3 regions of the Lactobacillus sp. ESL0703 genome follow, and region 3 is predicted to be linked to each of the others. Evidence: predicted binding sites of a transcription regulator. Region 3 holds the regulator's gene; each other region holds the start of a gene.
What was found. The regulator HrcA, encoded in region 3, represses chaperone genes, less so after heat shock. The targets are predictions, from matches to a motif close to TTAGCACTCNNNNNNNNNGAGTGCTAA.
Positions count from the first base shown of each region.

Region 1: a site for HrcA is predicted at 2,301-2,327, ahead of PT278_RS02950 (ATP-dependent Clp protease ATP-binding subunit). Genes of this name have one in related genera too.
Region 2: a site for HrcA is predicted at 2,662-2,688, ahead of groES (co-chaperone GroES). Genes of this name have one in related genera too.

Region 1 covers NZ_JAQTIB010000002.1:83,191-88,100, forward strand. Annotated here, with positions in the region: gene PT278_RS02945 (AAA family ATPase) at 1-2,162, shown strand, start outside; gene PT278_RS02950 (ATP-dependent Clp protease ATP-binding subunit) at 2,363-4,471, shown strand; gene PT278_RS02955 (branched-chain amino acid aminotransferase) at 4,655-4,910, shown strand, end outside.
Region 2 covers NZ_JAQTIB010000002.1:494,010-498,919, forward strand. Annotated here, with positions in the region: gene PT278_RS04960 (MFS transporter) at 1-269, shown strand, start outside; gene PT278_RS04965 (M13 family metallopeptidase) at 564-2,444, shown strand; gene groES (co-chaperone GroES) at 2,738-3,022, shown strand; gene groL (chaperonin GroEL) at 3,040-4,668, shown strand.
Region 3 covers NZ_JAQTIB010000001.1:172,203-177,112, reverse strand. Annotated here, with positions in the region: gene dnaJ (molecular chaperone DnaJ) at 1-299, opposite strand, end outside; gene dnaK (molecular chaperone DnaK) at 381-2,234, opposite strand; gene grpE (nucleotide exchange factor GrpE) at 2,252-2,824, opposite strand; gene hrcA (heat-inducible transcriptional repressor HrcA) at 2,837-3,886, opposite strand; gene ribF (riboflavin biosynthesis protein RibF) at 4,041-4,910, opposite strand, start outside.

The DNA of each region.
Region 1 (4,910 bases), on a different contig from region 3:
CTAATGGGCACCGAGTGGCACCAACAATTAAAATTGCCCAGGCGATGGACTTAACTGGAGAAGAGATGGGCCAGATAATCTGTCCAACTTGCGGCGTTAAATTTTATGCTTTTAGCGCCGAAGACTTCGCCTTTAACTCAGATGGTGCCTGTAAGCAATGTCAGGGGCTAGGAACGGTTGAACAGATTGATGACAGTAAGATTATCGCTGATGAAAATTTATCGCTAGAACAAGGCGCTGTGGCGACATGGCAAATTCCGGGACGTAATTGGATGTGGCGGATTGCGCGTGAACTTGGTGTTCGAACAGATATTCCATATCGAGAATTAACTACTGAAGAAAAGGAAATTGTCCTACATGGCGAGGAACGTAAAATTCCAATTGATGTTCCGACTTCGACTGGACGAGTGTACCACTTGGATGCTTTGTATGAGAATGCCTATAATGCTGTTGCGAATTCGCGCAAAACAACTAAGTCAGAACGCGGCTTAGAGCGGATTAATGCTTTTTATCGCTTTAGTACCTGTCCACGATGTCACGGCTCGCGGATTGATCCCAGCCGCTGGACACAACTAGTTGCTGGTAAAAATATTGTGGCGGCAGAACAATTAACTTTAGGTCAGCTAAGTGGCTATATGCAGGAAATTTTGGCTGAATTGCCAGAAGATATGCAGGAATTGGCAAAGAACTTAACTGGTGAATTGCTGCATCAGGTTAGACCACTGTTAAAATTGGGGCTGGACTATTTAAGTTTGTCGCGGCAGGCCAGTACCTTATCAACGGGCGAATTGCAGCGAATTCAGTTAGGCCGAACGTTAAGAACGGAAACAACGGGAGTACTGTATGTTTTAGATGAACCGTCGGTTGGTCTGCATCCTGATAATGTGGCGGGTTTGATCGATGTTTTTCACGAATTGGTTAATCAGGGCAATTCTCTAGTAGTTGTTGACCATGAAACTTCAATTATTAATGCTGCTGATTGGATTGTTGAAATTGGTCCAGGTTCTGGTAGTCAGGGCGGCCAGATTATTGCTCAGGGTACGCCGGAGCAGATTAAGCAGGATGAAAATTCGCATATTGGTCCTTACTTAACGGGAAATGCACCTTTAGAAGTTAGACCACAGGCTCGAGCAGCCACCTTGTTTGCCAAAGGCAAGATTACGTTTACGGTTACTGACCGGTTTAATTTGCATGACGTTCACGCACAGATTCCGGTGGGGCGGCTGACTTCAATTACCGGCTTTTCTGGTGCCGGCAAGACAACAATGATTCTTGATTCACTGTTACCGGCACTTAAGGCGCAAAAAAACCATGAGGCGATACCAGCTTGGGTTAAAGACCTGTCAGCTAGTGGTATTACCAATGTGGTTAGCGTCGATTCTGCCCCGGTTGGTAAAAATCAGCGGTCGACGGTTGCGACCTATACCGACATCATGACGAATTTACGCAAATTATTCGCTAAGCAGCCATTGGCAAAAAAGTTGAATTACAAGGTGACGCATTTTTCTTACAATAATAAAGAAGGCGCGTGTCCAGCTTGTGGTGGTACGGGGGTAATTGCACTTGATATTCAGTATTTACCCGATATGGTCGAAACTTGTTCTGTCTGTGGTGGGCGTCGGTATAATTCCAAGGTCTTACAGGTTAAATGGCAGGGCTTGAGTATTGCGGATGTTCTAGCACTTTCGGTTGATGATGCGCTCAAAGACGGATTGTTTGCGGAAGTGCCGGCGATTGAACAAACAGTCACCACTTTACATGATATGGGTCTAGGTTACCTGCATTTAGGTGAGTCAACCCCAGCCTTGTCTGGTGGTGAGGCGCAGCGGCTTAAATTAACTAGTCACTTACACCGCAAGCAAAAGGGCAGCTTATTTGTCTTTGATGAACCAACTGTGGGTTTGCATCCGTATGATGTGCGGACGCTATTAAATATTTTGCAAAAATTGTTAGCCCAACAGGCAACAATTATTACAATTACACATGACCTAGATGTGATTGCGAATAGTGATTATATGATTGACATGGGACCTCGTGGCGGTCAGCAAGGAGGCAAGATTGTTATTAGCGGCCGACCTGTGGATATTTCTCAAACAGGGACCAGTCTGACTGCCAAATATTTGCGTAAGCATTATGCTTTGTATCAAAATAAAAATAATTAAGCTATAAAAAATGCTGGTTTATCAGCATTTTTTTGTTTTAGCAAAGTAAAGATTAAGGAATTTAGTGATTTGTGGAAAAAGTGAGCTAAATAATTTGCTATTTGTGGATAACCTGTTATACTTTGGGATGTAAAGAAATTAGCACTCGAATGTTTAGAGTGCTAATTAAGATTGAAAACTACAATAAGGGGTGTTAATAAATGGCATACTTTGATAATGATTTTGATAAGTTATTTAACGAATTAAATGATTCTTTCTTTGGTAATCTGAATGATTCAAATAGTGGTTCAATTCCGATCCATTATTCAGGCAACATGAATCTGTCACCACAGAATTTAAACGGTCAGGGACAGGCAGCAGGTCCAGAACAAAAGCAGGAGAAGCCAATTGGCGTTGACTTGGTTGAACAAGCTAAGGAACATAAATACGATCCAGTAATTGGTCGTGATGAGCAGATTAAAGAAGTAATTGAAATTTTAAGCCGGCGGAAAAAGAATAATCCGGTATTGGTCGGTCCTGCTGGTGTTGGTAAGACAGCGATTGTTGAAGGTCTGGCCCAAAAGATTGCGAGCGGCGATGTTCCGGACAAGATGAAGGATAAGCATATTATTGATGTTAACATTAATGATATGGTTGCCGGCTCTAGCCTGCGGGGCAGCTTTGAAGAGCGCTTGAAGAAGGTCATCGATCAAGCTAAGAAGGATCCAAATATTATCTTGTTCATTGATGAACTGCACAACATTGTTGGTGCTGGTTCAACTGACTCCGAAAACAATAGCGGGGATGCCGCAAACATCTTAAAGCCAGCTTTGGCAAGTGGCGACTTGAACTTAATTGGAGCCACAACCACCGGTGAATACCGTAGAATTGAAAATGATGCGGCTTTGGCACGCCGGTTCCAACCAGTACAGGTACCAGAACCGTCGGCTGATGTGACCGTTAAAATTTTGGAAGGCTTAAAGAAGAAGTATGAAGATTATCACCATGTTAAGTATGATGACAGTGCTTTGCGCCTAGCTGTTGAATTGTCGCAGCGTTATATTCAAGGTCGGCATTTGCCAGATAAGGCAATCGACTTAATGGATGAAGCTGGTGCTAAGAAGGGCTTAGATACAGTTCCAGAAGATGAAGCTAGTCTGCAGGAGCGGATTGAGCGCCTTGAACACGAAAAGAAAGAGGCCGCTGAAAAGGAAGATTACGCTAAGGCTAGTGATTTGAAGAAGCAAATTCAAGAATTGACCGATAAAAAGGATCACGTTCATGATGTTGCAACTCCAAGGGTTACGGATCAAGATATCTATGCTTTAATTGAAGCAAGAACCAAGATTCCGATGAGCGAATTGCATGCAAGTGAGGGTCAACATAATCTTGACTTAGCTAAACGCCTGAAGAAAGCCGTCATCGACCAAGATAATGCCATTGATATTATTACTGATGCGATTGCACGTAAGCAAGTATTTAAGGATAATGATCGTCCGACTGGTTCGTTCTTACTGACTGGACCAACTGGTGTCGGTAAGACAGAATTAGCTAAACAACTAGCAATTCAGTTGTTTGGTGGTGAAAATCACTTAATTAGACTTGATATGTCAGAATATCAAGATCAAATGGCAGTTAATAAGCTGATCGGTTCTGCTCCGGGTTATGTTGGTTATGGTGAAGGCGGTCAATTAACTGAAAAAGTTCGCCATCAACCATACAGTTTGATTTTGTTTGATGAAATCGAAAAGGCTAATCCACAAGTCTTTAACGCACTTTTGCAGATTATGGACGATGGTCGCTTAACGGATGCACAAGGAAGAACGGTTTCCTTTAAGGATACAATCTTGATTATGACTTCTAATGCTGGCTTCTCCGATAATCTGCTTAAAGACGGCAAGGTTGACCATGATAAGATGATTAAGGCATTAGAAGCCTACTTTAGACCAGAATTTTTGAACCGGCTTGATGCAATTGTGCCATTTAACTCTCTTAGTGAAGAAGATATGACTAAGATTATCGACATTTACCTCAAGAAGATGGACAAGGTTCTTGCTAAGAGAAAAATCACGGTTGATGTTTCACATGAAACGAAAGCTTATCTTGCAGAGAAGGGCTATGACAAGAAGTTCGGTGCACGGCCATTGCGTCGGGTAGTTGAACAGGATTTGGAAACACCAATTGCCAAATTATTGATGAAGGAACCGGACACCAAGGAAGTTAAGTTTACTGCTGATGATCAGCACGTATACTTGAACGGCGAGGCAATATTGGATATTAATCCTAAAGTAGAAGCCGAAGCTGAAAAAGTCGAAAAAGAAGAGAAATAATTTAATGTGGAAAACGTCACTTTTTTGGAAGTGACGTTTTTTTAGTATATATGTAGTAAAGCTTCGATCTACTATTGACATCTGTATCTTTATGGTTTAAATTAGGTAACAATTAAATAATTATGAAAATAATTTGGTTTGAGTTTTCATATCTATCCCAAGGATTAAAAAATTGGAGGCACTTTGATGAAACAAAAGATAGAAGATCTTGATTGGAATAATCTCGGCTTTGAATATCGCGATCTGCCATATCGCTATGAAGCTAAGTATAAAGATGGTGAATGGCAAGAAGGTAAGTTAGTTGAAGATTCGACTGTGACCCTTTCTGAAGGTGCAGAAGTCTTGCACTATGGTCAGGAAATTTTTGAAGGACTAAAGGCTTATCGGAGAAAAGATGGCAAAATTAATCTCTTTCGTCCAGACCAAAATGCCCATCGGT
Region 2 (4,910 bases), on a different contig from region 3:
CGATTGGCTATGTCCTAGTATCAGTTGGCAGTGTGTGGTCGCAGGCTAACTTTTTCACAATTGTGCAAGCACTAACCAAAAAAGAATATCGCGGGATGGTAACTTCGGCGTCAACAACTTTAACAAGAATGATGGGTCCAATGATGTCAGTAATTAGTGGCTTTTTGGTCAAGGTGGATGGTCATTTGATTTTTGTAATCGCTGTTAGTGCAATGATTATTTCTATTTGCATTATGTGTGCCAAGCAGTTGATTAAATTGAAGCTGTAATGAAGAATACTTTGCACAAAAAAATATATTTGTTGCAGTCAAATATTGCTATAATAAAACTTGAATAATTAAGTTACTTGTACATGAGGTAAGTAAATGAAGAAAAAATCGAAAATAATAGCAGTACTGACTGCCATTATAATGAGTGGGTCGCTTGTTTTAACTAATACTAGTAATTATCTCAGTCAGCCGGTTTTAGCTGCCACTAGTAAGAGTAAAACTACGCAACATCGCAGTAAGCAAGTTAAAGGAAAACGCGGGGGTATTGGCAACTTACTTAAACCTAAAGTTGGTATGCGTCCGCAAGATAATCTGTATTTAGCTGTTAATTCTAAATGGTTAAAGCAAGCTAAAATACCAGCTGATGGTGTTAGTACAGGTACTCTTGATGAGCTTTCAACTAAGGTGAACACGGAATTAAGTCAAGATATGGCAGCTTTTGCTAATGGCAAAAAGCCGCTGCCGAATATCCCTAATTTTGCCAAAGTCGTTGATTTTTATAAGCAAGCTCTAGATATGGATCAACGTAACCGTGATGGTGCTCATCCAATTAAGAAGGATTTGGCAGAACTGGAAAATATTAAGGATTTTGCTGATTTTAATACCAACGCTGCAAAATTATTTAATGAAATGATGCCGCTGCCGATTGGCTGGGAGGTTGAGCCTGATTTGAAAAACGCCCGCAAGAATGCCCTCTATTTTGGCTCTGCGGGAACGATTTTATCTGACGCTACTAGCTATCAGGATCCCAATTCGAAAAAGTTACTTGATATTTATCAAAAGCAATCTATCAACCTATTGAAATTAGCTGGCGTGCCGGAAGATGAAGCCACTACTTATGCTGAAAACGCAATTAAGTTTGATAGTAAGATCGTTCAAAACACTAAGTCAGCTGAAGATAGTGCTGAAGTAACTAGCAATTATCATCCAATGAGTGTCAAAGATTTTGAAGCAAAATTTGACAACTTTGATATGGCTGGATTTTTAAAGGGAGCAATCGGCAAAGAACCTGATCAGATTATTGTCACGGATCCAGACTTTTTGAATAATGTTAATGGGTTGCTTAATAAGGATAACTTCGCTGAAATTAAGGGCTGGATGATTGTTGAATTCATTAATAGCGTTGCCGGGGATTTGTCACAGCAATTTATTGACGCTAGCGCTCCATTTGCGCAGGCAGAAACTGGTCAAAAAGAATTGCCTTCAACTGCAAAGCAAGCTTTTGCAATTACAGATAGTGAATTTGACGACTTAATAGGTGAATATTATGGTCAAACTTATTTTGGTCCTGCTGCTAAAAAAGACGTCACTAAGATGGTTGAAGAAATTTTAAAAACTTACGAACAACGTTTGCAAAAGAATAAGTGGCTGTCTAAGTCAACTAGACAAAAAGCAATCGCCAAATTAAAGGCAATGAAGGTCAAGGTTGGGTACCCAGACGATGTTACGGACTTTTATGATGTTCCAGCAAGCCAAGGCGGTAGTTTGTATGCTAATCAAAAAGCAATGGATATCAAGACCACTAAAGAAATGGTCTCAGAGTTAGATGAACCAGTTGATCGTGACGACTGGAGCATTACTGGTGATGAAGTTAATGCTTTTTATAATGATGAGCGAAATGATATCAATATTCCTGCAGCTATCTTGCAAGCCCCATTTTATAGTAAGAAGCAAAGTGAGGCTGCTAACTTGGGTGGCATTGGTACAGTTGTTGGTCATGAAATTTCTCATGCCTTTGACAATAATGGTGCTAAGTTTGATAAATATGGCAGTCTGCATAATTGGTGGACTAAAAAAGATCACGTAGCATTTAATAAGCGTGTTAATGCAGAAATCAAATTATTTGACGGTATCAAATATGGCGGTAAAAAGGTTAGCGGTAAGCTGACAGTATCGGAAAATATTGCCGATCAAGGTGGCTTATCTGTAGCTATAGCTGCTGCTAAGAAAGATCATGTTAGCTTACGTGAACTCTTTAAAAATTACGCCCGAATTTGGCGGTTAAAAGCAAGCCCAGAATGGACGCAATACTTGCTTGCCAACGATGTTCACTCACCTGATGCTTTGAGGGTTAATGTCCAAGTGCAGTGCCAACCGGATTTCTACAAGGTCTTTAAGGTTAAGAAGACTGACGGCATGTGGCTATCGCCCAAGAAGCGCGTACTAATTTGGTAGTATTTCTTTCATAAATATTAGTTAATAGGAACCCCTGAAGTTAATCTCAGGGGTTTTGTTGTGGCTGAATTAATCAAAAAAGATAGAAAAAACATTGAATTATATGCGAAGTTATGGGAATTAAGAACTTGCAAAAAATAAAATTAGCACTTTAAGTAAAAAAGTGCTAATTTTTCTTGCATTTTTTGGCAAAAGAGGTTATTATCATATTTGTAAGTTAGCACTTAGCTAATAAGAGTGCTAACTGATATAAAGAAAATAAAAATTATCAAATTTAATTTTAGGAGGCAATCGTGTTACAACCAATCGGTGATCGCGTGATCGTAAAAGTTAAAGAAGAAGAAGAAAAATCTGTTGGTGGCATTGTCTTAGCATCAAATGCTAAAGAAAAGCCAACTGAAGGTGAAGTTGTCGCTGTAGGTGAAGGTACTTATACTCAAACTGGTGACAAGATTCCAATGACTGTTAAGAAGGGCGACGTCGTTTTATACGATAAGTACTCTGGCACTAATGTTAAACATGAAGGCGAAGAATACTTAGTTCTTCATGAAAAAGATATTTTAGCAGTTGTTAAGTAATTAAGGAGCGAATGAAAATGGCAAAAGATATTAAATTTTCAGAAAACGCAAGACGTTCCCTATTAAAGGGTGTTGACAAGCTAGCTGATACTGTTAAGACAACTATTGGTCCTAAGGGACGCAACGTTGTTTTAGAGCAATCATATGGCAACCCAGAAATTACTAACGATGGTGTTACAATTGCCAAGGCAATTGAATTGAAGGACCATTACGAAAACATGGGTGCTAAGTTAGTTGCTGAAGCTGCTCAAAAGACCAACGATATCGCTGGTGACGGTACAACTACTGCCGTTGTTTTGACCCAAGCAATTATTCGTGAAGGAATGAAGAACGTAACTGCTGGTGCTAACCCAGTTGGTGTTCGCCGCGGAATTGAAAAGGCTACTAAGGCTGTAACTGATGAATTACACAAGATCAGCCATACAGTTTCTTCAAAAGACCAAATCGCTCAAGTTGCTGCTGTTTCAAGTGCTTCTAAAGAAGTTGGTAATTTAATTGCTGACGCAATGGAAAAAGTTGGCAACGATGGTGTAATTACTATTGAAGATTCTCGTGGTATTGAAACTGAATTATCAGTTGTTGAAGGGATGCAATTCGATCGCGGTTACTTGTCACAATACATGGTAACTGACAACGACAAGATGGAAGCTGACCTCGATAATCCATACATTTTGATTACCGACAAGAAGATTTCTAACATTCAAGACATTTTGCCATTATTGCAAGAAATTGTACAACAAGGAAAGTCATTGTTAATCATTGCTGACGATATTGATGGTGAAGCATTGCCAACACTTGTTTTGAACAAGGTTCGTGGTACTTTCAACGTTGTTGGTGTTAAAGCACCTGGCTTCGGTGACAGCCGCAAGGAACAATTACAAGATATCGCTGCATTGACTGGTGGTACTGTAATTACTGAAGACTTGGGTCTTGAATTGAAGGACACTTCACTTGACCAATTAGGTCAAGCTCGCCGGATTACAGTTACTAAGGACTCAACTACAATTGTTGATGGTGCTGGTTCTGATGAAGCAATCAAGGATCGTGAAGATTCAATTAGAAAGCAAATCGATGAAACTACTTCTGACTTTGACAAGAAGAAGTTGCAAGAACGTTTGGCTAAATTAACTGGTGGTGTTGCAGTTATTCACGTTGGTGCTGCTACTGAAACTGAATTGAAGGAACGCCGTTACCGGATCGAAGATGCCTTGAACTCAACTCGTGCTGCTGTTGATGAAGGTTACGTTGCCGGTGGTGGTACTGCCTTAGTTGATGTTGAATCAGCTGTTAAAGACCTTAAAGGTGATACTGTTGATGAACAAACTGGTATCAACATTGTCTTACGTGCTTTGAGTGCACCAGTTCGCCAAATTGCTGAAAACGCTGGTGAAGATGGTTCAGTTATCTTGAACGAACTTGAAAAGCAAGACAACGAGATCGGCTACAATGCTGCTAATGGTAACTGGGAGAACATGGTTGAATCTGGTATTATTGATCCAACCAAGGTTACACGGACAGCTTTGCAAAACGCTGCTTCAATTGCTGCACTTCTCTTAACTACTGAAGCTGTAGTTGCAGAAATTCCTGAAGATAAGCCAGCTACACCTGACGCAGGTGCTGGTGCCGGCGCTCCTGGAATGATGTAATTTTAAGATAAATAATAATTAAAAAAGTCGCTCGTTTGAGCGACTTTTTGTGTGTAGTGAGAATCAATAGTTAAGTTTGTCGGCAGCCACTCTGCTAAAAGGCGACTTGTTCAATAATAATTTATTTAATTTCAAGAAAAAAAGGCCATCAAGTTGATGGCCTTTTTTATTGGTAATGCTGACTTTTGTGAGTTTAATTTAGGTGTTAAAAAAGTAATATCTATTTTTTTGCAAAATATAAT
Region 3 (4,910 bases):
AAGATATCGCCAAAATCACCAAAGCCGCTAAAGTCGCCATAACCTTGACCAGCACCGCCGCCAAAACCGCCTTGGCCATTGACACCGGCAGAACCAAATTGGTCATACTGAGCCCGTTTTTGCTTATCATGCAAAACCTCATAGGCTTCATTGACTTCTTTATACTTTTCTTCAGCTCCAGCTTCATGATTTAAGTCTGGGTGATACTTCTTAGCTAATTTACGGTAAGCAGAGTTAATTTCTTTATCACTGGCATTACGATCAACGCCTAGCACATTATAATAGTCTTCTTGTGCCATCTATTAAAAGCTCCTCACTTTCCAAAAGAAAAGAACTACTTTTGTGGCAGTTCTTTTCTAATTTATTCAATTATAAACCCTTTACTTGTCTGGGTCTACTTTGTGGAATTCGCCGTCAGTTGCAGAACCATCACTAGCATTGCCGTCTTGTGAACCTGGGTTCTGTGGACCAGCTTGGCCAGCTGCATCAGCGCCACCATTAGCTTGGTACAATTTAACAGCTAAATCTTGAGCAACCTTAGTCAATTCATCCTTCTTGGACTTCATTTCATCTAAGTTATTGTCTTGTTGCGCCTTCTTCAAAGCATCAAGGGCATCTTGAACCTTCTTGGTGTCGTCTTCGGAAATCTTGTCGTTATCCTTAACTTCCTTTAAGGTCTTTTCAGTTGAGAAGATCAATTGGTCAACTTCATTACGTAAGTCAACTTCTTCCTTCTTCTTCTTGTCCTCTTCGGCATGTTCTTCGGCTTCTTTTTGCATCTTCTTGATTTCTTCATCAGAAAGACCGGATGAACTCTTAATGGTAATCTTTTGTTCCTTACCAGTACCCATATCCTTAGCAGAAACATTAACAATACCGTTCTTGTCAATATCAAATGTAACTTGAATTTGTGGGACACCACGAGGTGCAGCAGGAATATCAGTTAATTCAAAACGACCTAAAGTCTTGTCGTCTTGAGCCATTGGGCGTTCACCTTGCAAAACATGAACGTCAACGGCTGGTTGATTATCTGCAGCAGTTGAGAAGATTTGACTCTTAGAAGTTGGGATAGTTGTGTTCTTTTCAATTAACTTAGTGAAGACACCACCCATGGTTTCAATACCAAGAGATAATGGCGTAACATCAAGCAAGACAACATCCTTAACATCACCAGAGATAACCCCACCTTGAATGGCAGCACCTAAGGCAACGGCTTCATCAGGGTTAATTGAGTGGTCAGGTTCCTTGCCAGCCCACTTCTTAACAGCTTCTTGAACAGCAGGAATTCTTGTTGAACCACCGTTTAGGATAACTTTATCAATGTCGCTAACTGTTAAATCAGCATCCTTTAAGGCATTGTCAAAAGCAACCTTAGTACGGTCAACCAAGTCACTGGTTAATTCGTCAAACTTAGCACGAGTTAAGTCAGTTTCAAGGTGCAAAGGTCCAGCTTCACCAGCAGAAATGAACGGTAAGGAAATGTGAGTTGATGATACACCAGACAAGTCCTTTTTAGCCTTTTCAGCAGCATCCTTTAACCGTTGTAAAGCCATCTTGTCTTTAGATAAGTCAACACCATTTTCATCCTTGAAGTTTTGGATGAGCCAATCCATGATCTTGTTATCAAAGTCGTCACCACCAAGGTGAGTATCACCGTTAGTTGATAACACTTGGAAGACGCCGTCACCTAATTGCAATACGGAAACGTCGAAAGTACCACCACCAAGGTCGTAAACTAAGACTTTTTCATCTTCAGCATCTTTATCAAGGCCGTAAGCAAGTGAAGAAGCAGTAGGTTCGTTGATAATCCGCTTAATGTCTAAACCAGCAATCTTACCAGCATCTTTAGTAGCTTGACGTTGTGCGTCGTTGAAGTATGCAGGAACAGTAACAACAGCGTCAGTAACCTTTTCGCCTAAGTAATCTTCAGAGAATTTCTTAATGTATTGCAAAATCATTGCTGAAATTTCTTGAGGAGTGTAGGACTTGTCACCAATCTTAACTTTGTAATCTGCTTCACCCATGTGACGCTTAATTGAAATGACAGTATTTGGATTAGTGATTGCTTGCCGCTTGGCAACTTCACCAACTTGAATTTCACCGTCTTTGAAAGCAACTACTGATGGTGTAGTCCGGTTACCTTCTGGGTTAGTAATAATTTTGGGTTCTTTTCCTTCAAGAACGGCAACTGCTGAGTTAGTCGTTCCGAGGTCGATTCCGATAACTTTTGACATTGATTAACATCCTTTCACTATTGTGCAACAACAACCATTGCTGGTCTTAATGTACGGTCTTTATATTGATATCCTTTTTGTAAAACTTGGACAACGTGGTCCTTTTGATCATCGCTGCTGGCTGCAACTGTTTGTACAGCTTGATGCAGTGTCGGATCAAATTTAACACCTTCAGCCTCAATTTCACTAATTCCGTGATCTTTCATGGCCTTAACTAAAGAATCAAGTGTCATTTGTACACCCTTCTTTAGTTGCTTCGATGCTTCATCATCAACTTCAGTAGCCAAAGCCCGCTCTAAATTATCCATTGCTGGTAGAACATCCTTAGCTAAAGATTGTGATTCGTACTTAATTAATTGAGCCCGTTCTTTATTATAACGGCCCTGCATATTCTGCATTTCTGCCTGACTACGCAAATACTTATCTTCAAAATCTTTACTATCAGCTTGCGCCTTAGTTAATTCTTCTTGAAGCTTTTGCTCAGGTGTTTTTTCTTGTTTGTTAGCTTCAGTAGTCTGCTCTTTTGTTTCATTTTCTGATTCTGAATTTTCAGCAGTTACTTCTGTTTGATCTAAATCTTTTTTACTCACAGCTAACCTCCTTTATTTAAATCGGCCGTAGTATTCAAGCAACTTTTTTGCAAGTTCATTTCTAAAATATTCAAGCAAGCCGATTACTTGTGAATACGGCATATTAGTTGGGCCCAGCAAGGCAATAATGCCTTTGCCATGCGAACCAACACTATATTCTGCAGTTAACAGACTGTAATCCTTTAATAACTCGTTTGGTAATTCTGAACCTAAGCTAACTCTAACAGGAAAACGTCCTGAATTGGAAGTTGGCTTATAGGCTTCAAGATTTGCAAGCAAATCATCGTGGTCAACCAGTTCATATAATGAACGGATATCTGAAACATCATTAGTCGAAGAATTATTCAATAAATTGATCTGACCATCAACATATAATTGTTCGCTGGCAGCATCGTTAATGACATCTTCAACTAACTCAATCAGCTCACTAGCATGCTTACTGTTGGCATTTTCACCCAAGGCTTTACTAAGCATCTCCGGCGTAATTTCAGCTAAGCTCTTACCAACCAGTTCATCATTAATCATGCGAACAGCTTTTTCGATTTCATCACCATGAATATTGCGTGGCAAGTGATAAACTTGATTTTGTACGCTGCCATCACTGGTAACCAAAATTGCCATTACTTGCCGACCAACCAGTGGCACAATGCGAAAACCCGTTACGGTCACATCGCGGCTTTCTGGCCCTTCCGCAAAAGCTGTATAGTTGGTTAAATCGGATAAGATTCTAGCTGCTTCCTGAACGATTTCGTTTACTTGATGAAATGGACGGTCAAGCTGATTAATAATCTTAGTGTAAACAGATTCAGTAATCTGCAGCGGCTCAACTAGATTATCAAGATAATAGCGATAGCCTTCAGTAGAAGGAACTCGTCCACTAGAGGAATGAGTTTTTTCAATCAGCCCTCGATCTTCCAAAACAGCCATTTCGTTCCTGATTGTTGCACTCGATACTTTAATCGGCAACTGACTCATTACCGTCTTTGAACCTACCGGATCATGAGTCTGTGTAAAATCGTTAATGATTGTTTTTAAAATAAGTTCTTGACGCTCGGTCAACATAAATATCGCCCTCACTTTTAGCACTCTCATATCTTTTGTGCTAACAATTATTATGATACTAGCATTTAGCAGAATGTCAAGCCGAGTGCTAAAAATATTTACATTTTCCAGCAATTAAAAATTTCCACCTACTTTTTAAGGTAGGTGGAAGTCTTTATTTATCAGCAAAGTAAGCCTTTATCTCTGCTTCGTCATGCGCCATTTGTTTTTTTAATTCTGCAAGATTTGCAAACTTGATTTCGCCTCGCGTATACTTGTACCATTTGATAATCATCTTTTCCCCGTATGCTTCTTGATCGAAGCCAAACAGGTTAGATTCAATAAAAATACGTTTACCTTCATTAATAGTAACATTGTAGCCAACACTGGTCATGGAATCATACCATTTGCCGCCAATGTTTGTTTTAGTTGCATAAACGCCCACTTTAGGTAAAACCTTGTTCTCAGTCCAAACCAAATTAGCAGTTGGATAGCCGAGCTTGTGACCATTTCGTAAGCCATGGCCAACAATTCCAGACATCACATACGGCGAACCTAAAAGCTGTGCTGCCAGCTTCATATCACCGCTACTAATTGCTCGTCTAATTTCCGTTGAACCAATTTTTTGACCATCATAAGTTTGCTTTGGCACATCAATAATCTTGAATCTACCCTTAGCAAATTTAGGAAAATTCTTCATATTGGCAATGTCTTTGGGGCCATAAGTGTAATCAAAGCCAGCAACAACAGTATCCGCTTTTAGCCGTACAATAATTTGATCGACGAATTCCTGTGCTGACAATTTACTAAAGCCGGTATTAAAATGCATCACAAGTAGGTAATCTACACCTAATTGTTCCATTTTGTAAGCTTTTTCATCTAGACTATCAATATAAACAACTTGTGACTTTTGATAAACTTCTTTTGGATGACGATCAAATGTCATTACGACAAGCGGCAACTGCTTCTCGCGTGCTGTTGTACGGGCTAATTCAATCAAGTGCTGGTGCCCGCGATGAACACCATCAAAAAAGCCCAACGCTAA